Bosea sp. 685: one gene and its partner. The main gene of each other region encodes a partner of the protein of the gene in region 2 in a complex. Links are inferred from orthologs where the notes say so. Each region holds a gene or a part of one and is shown on either strand. Other genes may lie near its edges. The genes, in order: RMR04_RS04785 and dapF.

Region 1 (3,305 bases), 600 kb from region 2 along the record:
CTCGTCACCGCCGGCGCGGGCGGCATCGGGCGCGCCACGGCGCGCGCCTTCGCAGCCGAGGGAGCGAAGGTGCATATCTGCGACGTCGATCGTGATGGGCTGGCCGCGATGGCGCAAAGCGACCCGGCGATCACGCAATCGGTCTGCGACGTCTCCGACCGCAAGGCCGTGGGCGGGATGTTCGGGGAGGCGCTGGCGGCGTTGGGCGGGCTCGACTGCCTGGTCAACAATGCCGGCATCGCCGGGCCGACAGGCCGCGTCGATGAGATCGATCCGGCGGACTGGGACGCTTGCGTCGCCATCGACCTGACCGGCCAGTTCAACTGCACGCGGCTTGCGGTGGAGCATCTCAAGCAGTCCGCCAACGCCAGCATCGTCAACCTGTCGAGCCAGGCGGGGAAGCACGGCTTTCCCTTGCGCTCGCCTTATGCGGCGGCGAAATGGGGCGTGATCGGCTTCACCAAGGCGCTGGCCGCCGAACTCGGCGAGTTCGGCATCAGGGCGAACGCGATCTGCCCGGGGCTGGTCGACGGCGCGCGCATCCAGAGCGTCATCGCCAACAAGGCGCGCAGCATGAATATCTCGCATGACGAGATGGCGGCGCGGCTCTTTGCCGGCGTCTCGATCAAGCGCTTCGTCGATCCAAACGACATCGCCAAGCAGATCGTTTTCCTGGCCTCGCCCTTCGGCAAGACGATCTCGGGCCAGGAGGTCTCGGTCTGCGGCGATACGCGGATGCTGAGCTGATCTATCCGGAAAGGGCGAACGAACCTCGTCGTCATCCTGGACAAGCCGCGTAAGCGGCGCAGCTCCGGGATCCATCGGAGGGCTCCGGAGCTCTACGATGGATCCCGGGACTTCGCGGAGTTTATCCTTGGGCCGATCGAAGATCGGACCCGAGGGCGAAGCCCAGGATGACGGCGAGAGGTGGGACCGGCCGTCAGCCCACGTCGATCTGCTGGGCGAGCTTGATCGGGCGGCCCTTAGGCAGCTTCTCGGCGATGCCGTAGAGCTGCTCGCGGCGGTCGATCTCGCGCCAGACATCGTCGGGCGCGATGCCGATCTCGCTCCAGAGCACCACCAGATTATAGATCAGGTCGGCGCTTTCGAGGATGGTGCGGCGGCGGTCGCCCTGCACGGCTTCGAGCCCGACCTCGACGGCCTCCTCGGCGACCTTCTTGGCCATTTTCGGCATGCCTTCGCCGAGCAGCTTGGCGGTGCGCGAAAAGGCGGGATCGCGCGAACGTGCTGCGAGGACGGCGGCGTGCAATCTGCTGACCGAATCAACCATTCCTAGAGCGTCACCCCGCTGCATGTGGGTTTCATGACAGCCGCGTCGGGGCAGGCCCGGCGGGCGAATCATTCGTCGGCTCAATTTAACGCGGATGTGCCCAAGGGGAAGGAGAATTGGGGGATTGAGCTGGAGGCGCAACCGTTACAGTATCGGTCCGACGCTGTAACTCTTTGAGTTTGCATCGACTTCTTCCGAAAACCGGACTCTGCTTTTCGGAGCGATGCTCTAAGGTTTGGCGAAGGGCGCAAACAATGTCGCGACCTCAAGATAGACCTCGCGCTTGAAGGGGATGATCAAGGCAGGCGTCCGCTCCAGCTTCTCCCAGCGCCAGGCGTCGAACTCGGCCTTGTGGCCGCCGGCGGGGGTAAGCGTATTGATCTCGTCATCAGGGCCGTCGAGGCGGAAGGCGAACCATTTCTGTGCCTGGCCGCGCCAGCGCCCCCTCCAGGCCTCCTTGCCGATATCGACAGGCAGGTCGTAGCTGAGCCAGCCGGGCGCCTCAGCGAGCAGGGTCGCGGAGGTGACGTTGGTCTCCTCCTGCAACTCGCGCCTCGCCGCCTGGAGCGGCGTCTCGCCCGCATCGATGCCGCCCTGCGGCATCTGCCATTCATGGCCTTCCGCGACATGCTCGCGCAGGCTGCGATTGGCGCGCCGTCCCATGAAGACGAGGCCCTGCCTATTGAACAGCGCGAGGCCGACGCAAGGTCGATAGCCCTTGGGTGGGGAAGCGATCATCGCAGAGAGCCTGTCGAGGACGGGTTTCGGAAGCCGCGCGCCGCGCTGACCGGCACGACGAGGATGCCCTTGGCCTCGAGCGACTGGGCCCAGCGCGCGATCCGCTCGATCGAGACGGGCAGGGCGCTCGCCGAGGCGATGACGATGCCCTGCTCGCGCGCCAGCGCTTCCAGCATGGCGAGTTCCTTGTCGATCGCGTCGGCCCGGGCGACCGTGTCGATGACGCGATCGACCTTCATCGCCGGGATCTGGGCGCGCGTGGCCGAGGTCGCGAGCAGGCTGCGCGAGGAGGAGCCGTCATCGACGACGATGAGCCCGCGTCCGGAGATCTCGCGCAGGATCGGCGAGAGCGCGGCGTCGTCCGCGGTCAGGCGCCCGCCGAGGAAATTGACGATGCCGACATAGCCGGTGAAGCGCCCGAGCACCCATTGCAGCCGGTCGATATTCTCAGCCGCCTTCGGGCCGGTCAGCAGGGTTTGCGGGCCAGGGTCGTTGTCGGGATAGTCGAACGGCTCCATCGGCACCTGGAGGAAGATCTCGTGGCCCTCGCCGCGCGCACGCTGGACCGTGCGCTCCAGCTCCGGACCATAGGGCGCGAAGGCCAGCGACACCGCGCCCGGCAATTTGGCGATGGCGTCGGCAGTGCCGCTCTGGCTGATGCCGAGGCCGCCGACGAGGAGGGCTATCCGCCCTGCCGGCTTGGTCGTGGGCTGCGGCCCGAGCGGGCGGGCATAGATCTGGGCGGGCGTCGCGCCGTCGGGGCCGGTCTTCGGCAGCAGGCCGTAGCGCGTGCGCTCGACCAGCCGGCTGTCGGGGGAGGGGGCGAGCTTTATCGTCGCAGGGCTGTCGGGAATGGTGATGACGATCGAGCCAGGCGCTTCCGCGCCTGCGCCCGGGCGCACCACGGTCACGCCGGCTTCGGTTTCTAGCTGACTGGCGCTGGCCTGGGTCCGGAGTTCCGGAGTGGAAGTCGTCGGAGCGGACGATGAGGCTTGCGATTGGGGGCTACGCTTTTCGATCAGCGCCGTCGCCATCGGCTCGCCGCCATCGGGATCGCGGCGCGTCGCGATGAGGAGCAGGAGAGCGATGACCGCAAGGCCCACAGCGCCGCTTGCCCCCATGGCAAGCCAAAGGCCCCATGGTTTGCCATGAGGCGCGGGGCGATTCTGGCCGAGCGGCCGATTGAGCTCGGTGAGCGGCGTTCCGGCCAAGGGCAGCCGTCCTCAGCTAAGAGAGCAAAGACTTTAAGCAAGCATGCCGGTCCCCGAGAGCGAGT
Region 2 (3,301 bases):
TTTCGTCCGCCTCTTGCGCCAGGACGGCCACGATCTCGCCGGGCGCGACGTCGCGCTGGAAGCGCACCAGCGTGAAATCCTCGGCGCGGCCGGTGTTGCCGCGTTCGGTCAGCACCGAGAGCGGCCGGCCGAGGCGGGCGTCGAGATGCTGCCGGTGGGCGTCGCGAGCGGCTTCGCGCAGGCGGCTCGCCCGTTCCGAGACGATGCCCCCCGGCAATTGCGGCATGCGCGCGGCCGGTGTGCCCGGGCGCGGCGAATAGGGGAAGACATGGACGAAGCTCAGGCCGCATTCCTCGACCAAGGAGAGCGAGCGCGAGAACATCGCCTCGTCCTCCGTCGGGAAACCGGCGATCAAATCGGCGCCGAAGACGATGTCGGGCCGCAAGACCCGCATCTCCGCGCAGAAGCGGATCGCATCCTCGCGGCCGTGCCGACGCTTCATCCGCTTCAGGATCAAATCGTCTCCGGCCTGCAGCGAGAGATGCAAATGCGGCATCAGGCGCGGTTCGGTCGCAATCGCCTCGCGGAGTTCGTCATCGACTTCGACCGCATCGATCGAGGAGAGGCGCAGGCGCGGCAATTCGGGCAAGGCGCGCAAGATCGCCTGCACCAGCCGGCCCAAGCTCGGCGCATCCCGCAGGTCGCGGCCATAGCTCGTCAGGTCGACGCCCGTCAGCACGATCTCTCTCGCGCCGGCTTCGCTCAGCCGGCGGCATTGCGCGACCGCCTCGGTCAGCGCGAGCGAGCGCGAATTGCCCCGGCCGAACGGGATCACGCAGAAGGTGCAGCGATGGTCGCAGCCGTTCTGGATCTGGACGAAGCCGCGTGTATGGGCGGCAAAGCGGCCGGTTCGGGCATCGGACAGGGTCGTCTGCGCCATGATGTCGGAGACGGCGATCTTGTCGTCGGCTGCGGCCTCGGCGTCGCCGAGCAAGCTGTTGGAGCGGGCGAGCGCCGCCCAGGTCTCGGGCCTCATCTTCTCGGCATTGCCGAGAACGCGCGCGGTTTCCGGCATGGCGGCGAAGCGGGCGGGCTCGATCTGCGCGGCGCAGCCCGTGACCACCACCGGCCGGCCAGGCTGCTCGCGCTTCAATCGACGGATCGCCTGCCTGGCCTGGCGCGTCGCCTCACTGGTGACGGCGCAGCTGTTGACGATAGCGAGGTCGTCGAGGCCGGCCGCCTGCGCCCGCTCGCGGATCGCCTCGCTCTCGACGATGTTGAGGCGGCAGCCGAAGGTGACGACCTCCAGCGCCATCAGGCCGCCCTCTCGAACCAGTCCGGCTCGATCACGCCTTCCCATTCGAAGGCGACCGGGCCGGTCATCAGCACATGGCCGTCGCGCTCGCGCCATTCGATGGTGAGATCGCCGCCGGGCAGGCTGACGACCGCCTTGCGGGCGGATAATTCGCGCCGCACCGCTGCGACTAGGGCCGCGCAAGCGCCCGAGCCGCAGGCCTGGGTGATGCCGGCGCCGCGCTCCCAGACGCGCAGCACGATGTGATCGGGCGCCGTCACCGCCGCGAGCTCGATATTGGCGCGGTCGGGGAAGATCGGATGGTTCTCAAGCAGCGGCCCGATCTGCTCCAGATTGAAGCGATAGGGATCGTCGACGAAGAAGACCGCATGCGGGTTGCCCATGTTGACCGCGCAGGGCGTATGCAGGATCGGATCGTCGATCGGGCCGATCTGCAATTCGAAATGGGCGGTGTCGTGGAACGGTTCGGCGAGCGGGATCTCGTCCCAGGCGAGGCGGGGCGCACCCATGTCGACGGTGAAGACGAGCTCGCTCTCGCGCACAGCCGGCAGGAGGCCGGCCTTGGTCTGGAGCGTCAGCCGGGTCTTCGACGGATTGCCCATGGCAGGGTCGGCCATCATCGCCCAGGCGACGCAGCGCGTGCCGTTGCCGCAGGCGCCGGCTTCCGAGCCGTCGGTGTTGTAAATCCGGATATAGGCGTCTGTACCGGGCGTCAGGGCGTCATGCAGCACCATGAGCTGGTCGAACCGGGCGCCGGGTTGCGCTGCGATGGCACGCGCATCGGATTCGCTGACGCGCAGCTGTGATCCGCGCAGGTCGAGCACGGTGATCTGGTTGCCCAGACCGTTCATCTTCAGGAACCGGCGGGTTGCCAGAGCGTTCATTCGGTCACACGTCCACAAACTACGGCGTCTATGAGGGAGCCGACGCGAAAAAGCCACCCTTCGCCCGTTCCTGCGTGAAGGTGGACATTCTATGTTGCGCTGCAAGGGCGCGAATCGTTCTTTTTGGTCAGGACCATGATGATGCGGATTTCCCGGATTGGTGTTCTGGCGCTCGCAGCGCTGCTTGGTGCCTCCATGCCTGCCTTCGCGCAGACGCGTGTCGCGCCTCCGACGGCTGTTGAGTCCGCCCCGCTCGCGCCGCCGCCGGGTGCGGCTGCTCCTGCGCAGGCGCAGGCCGCCCCGTCCGTTCCCGAGCCGCAGCCGGTTCAACCGCCCCCGGTGCTGCAGGGGCCTGCCGCGCCGCAGCCCGTCCAGCCCCCGCCGGCGTCGCCGCTTCCGCCCGAGCCGCAACCGGTCCAGCCGCCTCCGACCCTGCCGGCCCCCGGTCCGGCGCTGCCGGTGCCGCCCGTGCCGCAGCAGCAGGCGGGCCTGCCTGATCCGAACGCGACGCTCGCCGGCAAGCGGGGCGATTCGAGCGATGTCGACGCCGTCCTGCTCGTCTCCAAGCCGGTGCTGTCGCTTGCCGGCCAGTCGAGCTGGGATCAGGGCTTCCAGCGCCTGAGCGAGAGTTTCAAGATTCTGCGCGAGGAGGCGGCCAAGGCTGGGCTGCCGATCGCCGGCCGGCCGCTGACGCTCTTCGTCGAAACCGACGACAATGGTTTCCGCTTCGAGGCGATGCTGCCGGTCGGGCAGGCGCCGGAGGGGGCGCGGACCTCGGAATTCGCGCGCGGCGTCAAGGTCGGCCTGTCCCCGGCTGGACCCTCGCTGCGCTTCGTCCATGTCGCGCCCTATGACGACATCGATTCGACCTATGAGACGATCACGGCCTATCTCGAAGCCAAGAGCATCGTGGTGAAGGACGCCTTCCTCGAGGAGTATGTCAGCGATCTGAACGATCCGGGCGATCCGAACCTCGAGATCAACGTCTACGTCCAGCCGCGCTGAGCGCGGGGCGTATTCGGGCCTGAAGCGTCATTCTCGGGCTTGCGCCCTGAGAATCGCATGACCAGCTGGCTGAAATCGGAGATGGTCGGGTCAAGCCCGACCATGACGCGCTTCGGATCCCGGGTCTCCGCTTCACCCGGGATAACGCGGTGGACAA

The links.
Region 1: the proteins of dapF (region 2) and RMR04_RS04785 are in contact, whole or in part, in a solved structure (PDB 5YGU), measured with the Escherichia coli proteins. The link is inferred for Bosea sp. 685 from one-to-one orthologs.

Annotation. Positions count from the first base shown.
Region 1 is NZ_CP134779.1:801,799-805,103, forward strand. Bases 275-3,267 are described here. They hold RMR04_RS04785 (RNA pyrophosphohydrolase), read right to left. Parts: upstream 2,030-3,267; coding sequence 1,520-2,029; downstream 275-1,519. Other genes in these bases: RMR04_RS04775 (SDR family oxidoreductase), read left to right, coding at 275-747; hisE (phosphoribosyl-ATP diphosphatase), read right to left, coding at 941-1,291; RMR04_RS04790 (divergent polysaccharide deacetylase family protein), read right to left, coding at 2,026-3,240. Outside these bases: more of RMR04_RS04775, read left to right, coding at 1-274. UniProt on the Escherichia coli protein: Master regulator of 5'-end-dependent mRNA decay.
Region 2 is NZ_CP134779.1:1,397,088-1,400,388, forward strand. What follows is about bases 198-3,186. They hold dapF (diaminopimelate epimerase), read right to left. Parts: upstream 2,140-3,186; coding sequence 1,255-2,139; downstream 198-1,254. Other genes in these bases: mtaB (tRNA (N(6)-L-threonylcarbamoyladenosine(37)-C(2))-methylthiotransferase MtaB), read right to left, coding at 198-1,255; RMR04_RS07805 (GyrI-like domain-containing protein), read left to right, coding at 2,281-3,144. Also shown: more of mtaB, read right to left, coding at 1-197. UniProt on the Escherichia coli protein: Involved in the succinylase branch of the L-lysine biosynthesis and in the biosynthesis of the pentapeptide incorporated in the peptidoglycan moiety. Catalyzes the stereoinversion of LL-2,6-diaminopimelate (L,L-DAP) to meso-diaminopimelate (meso-DAP).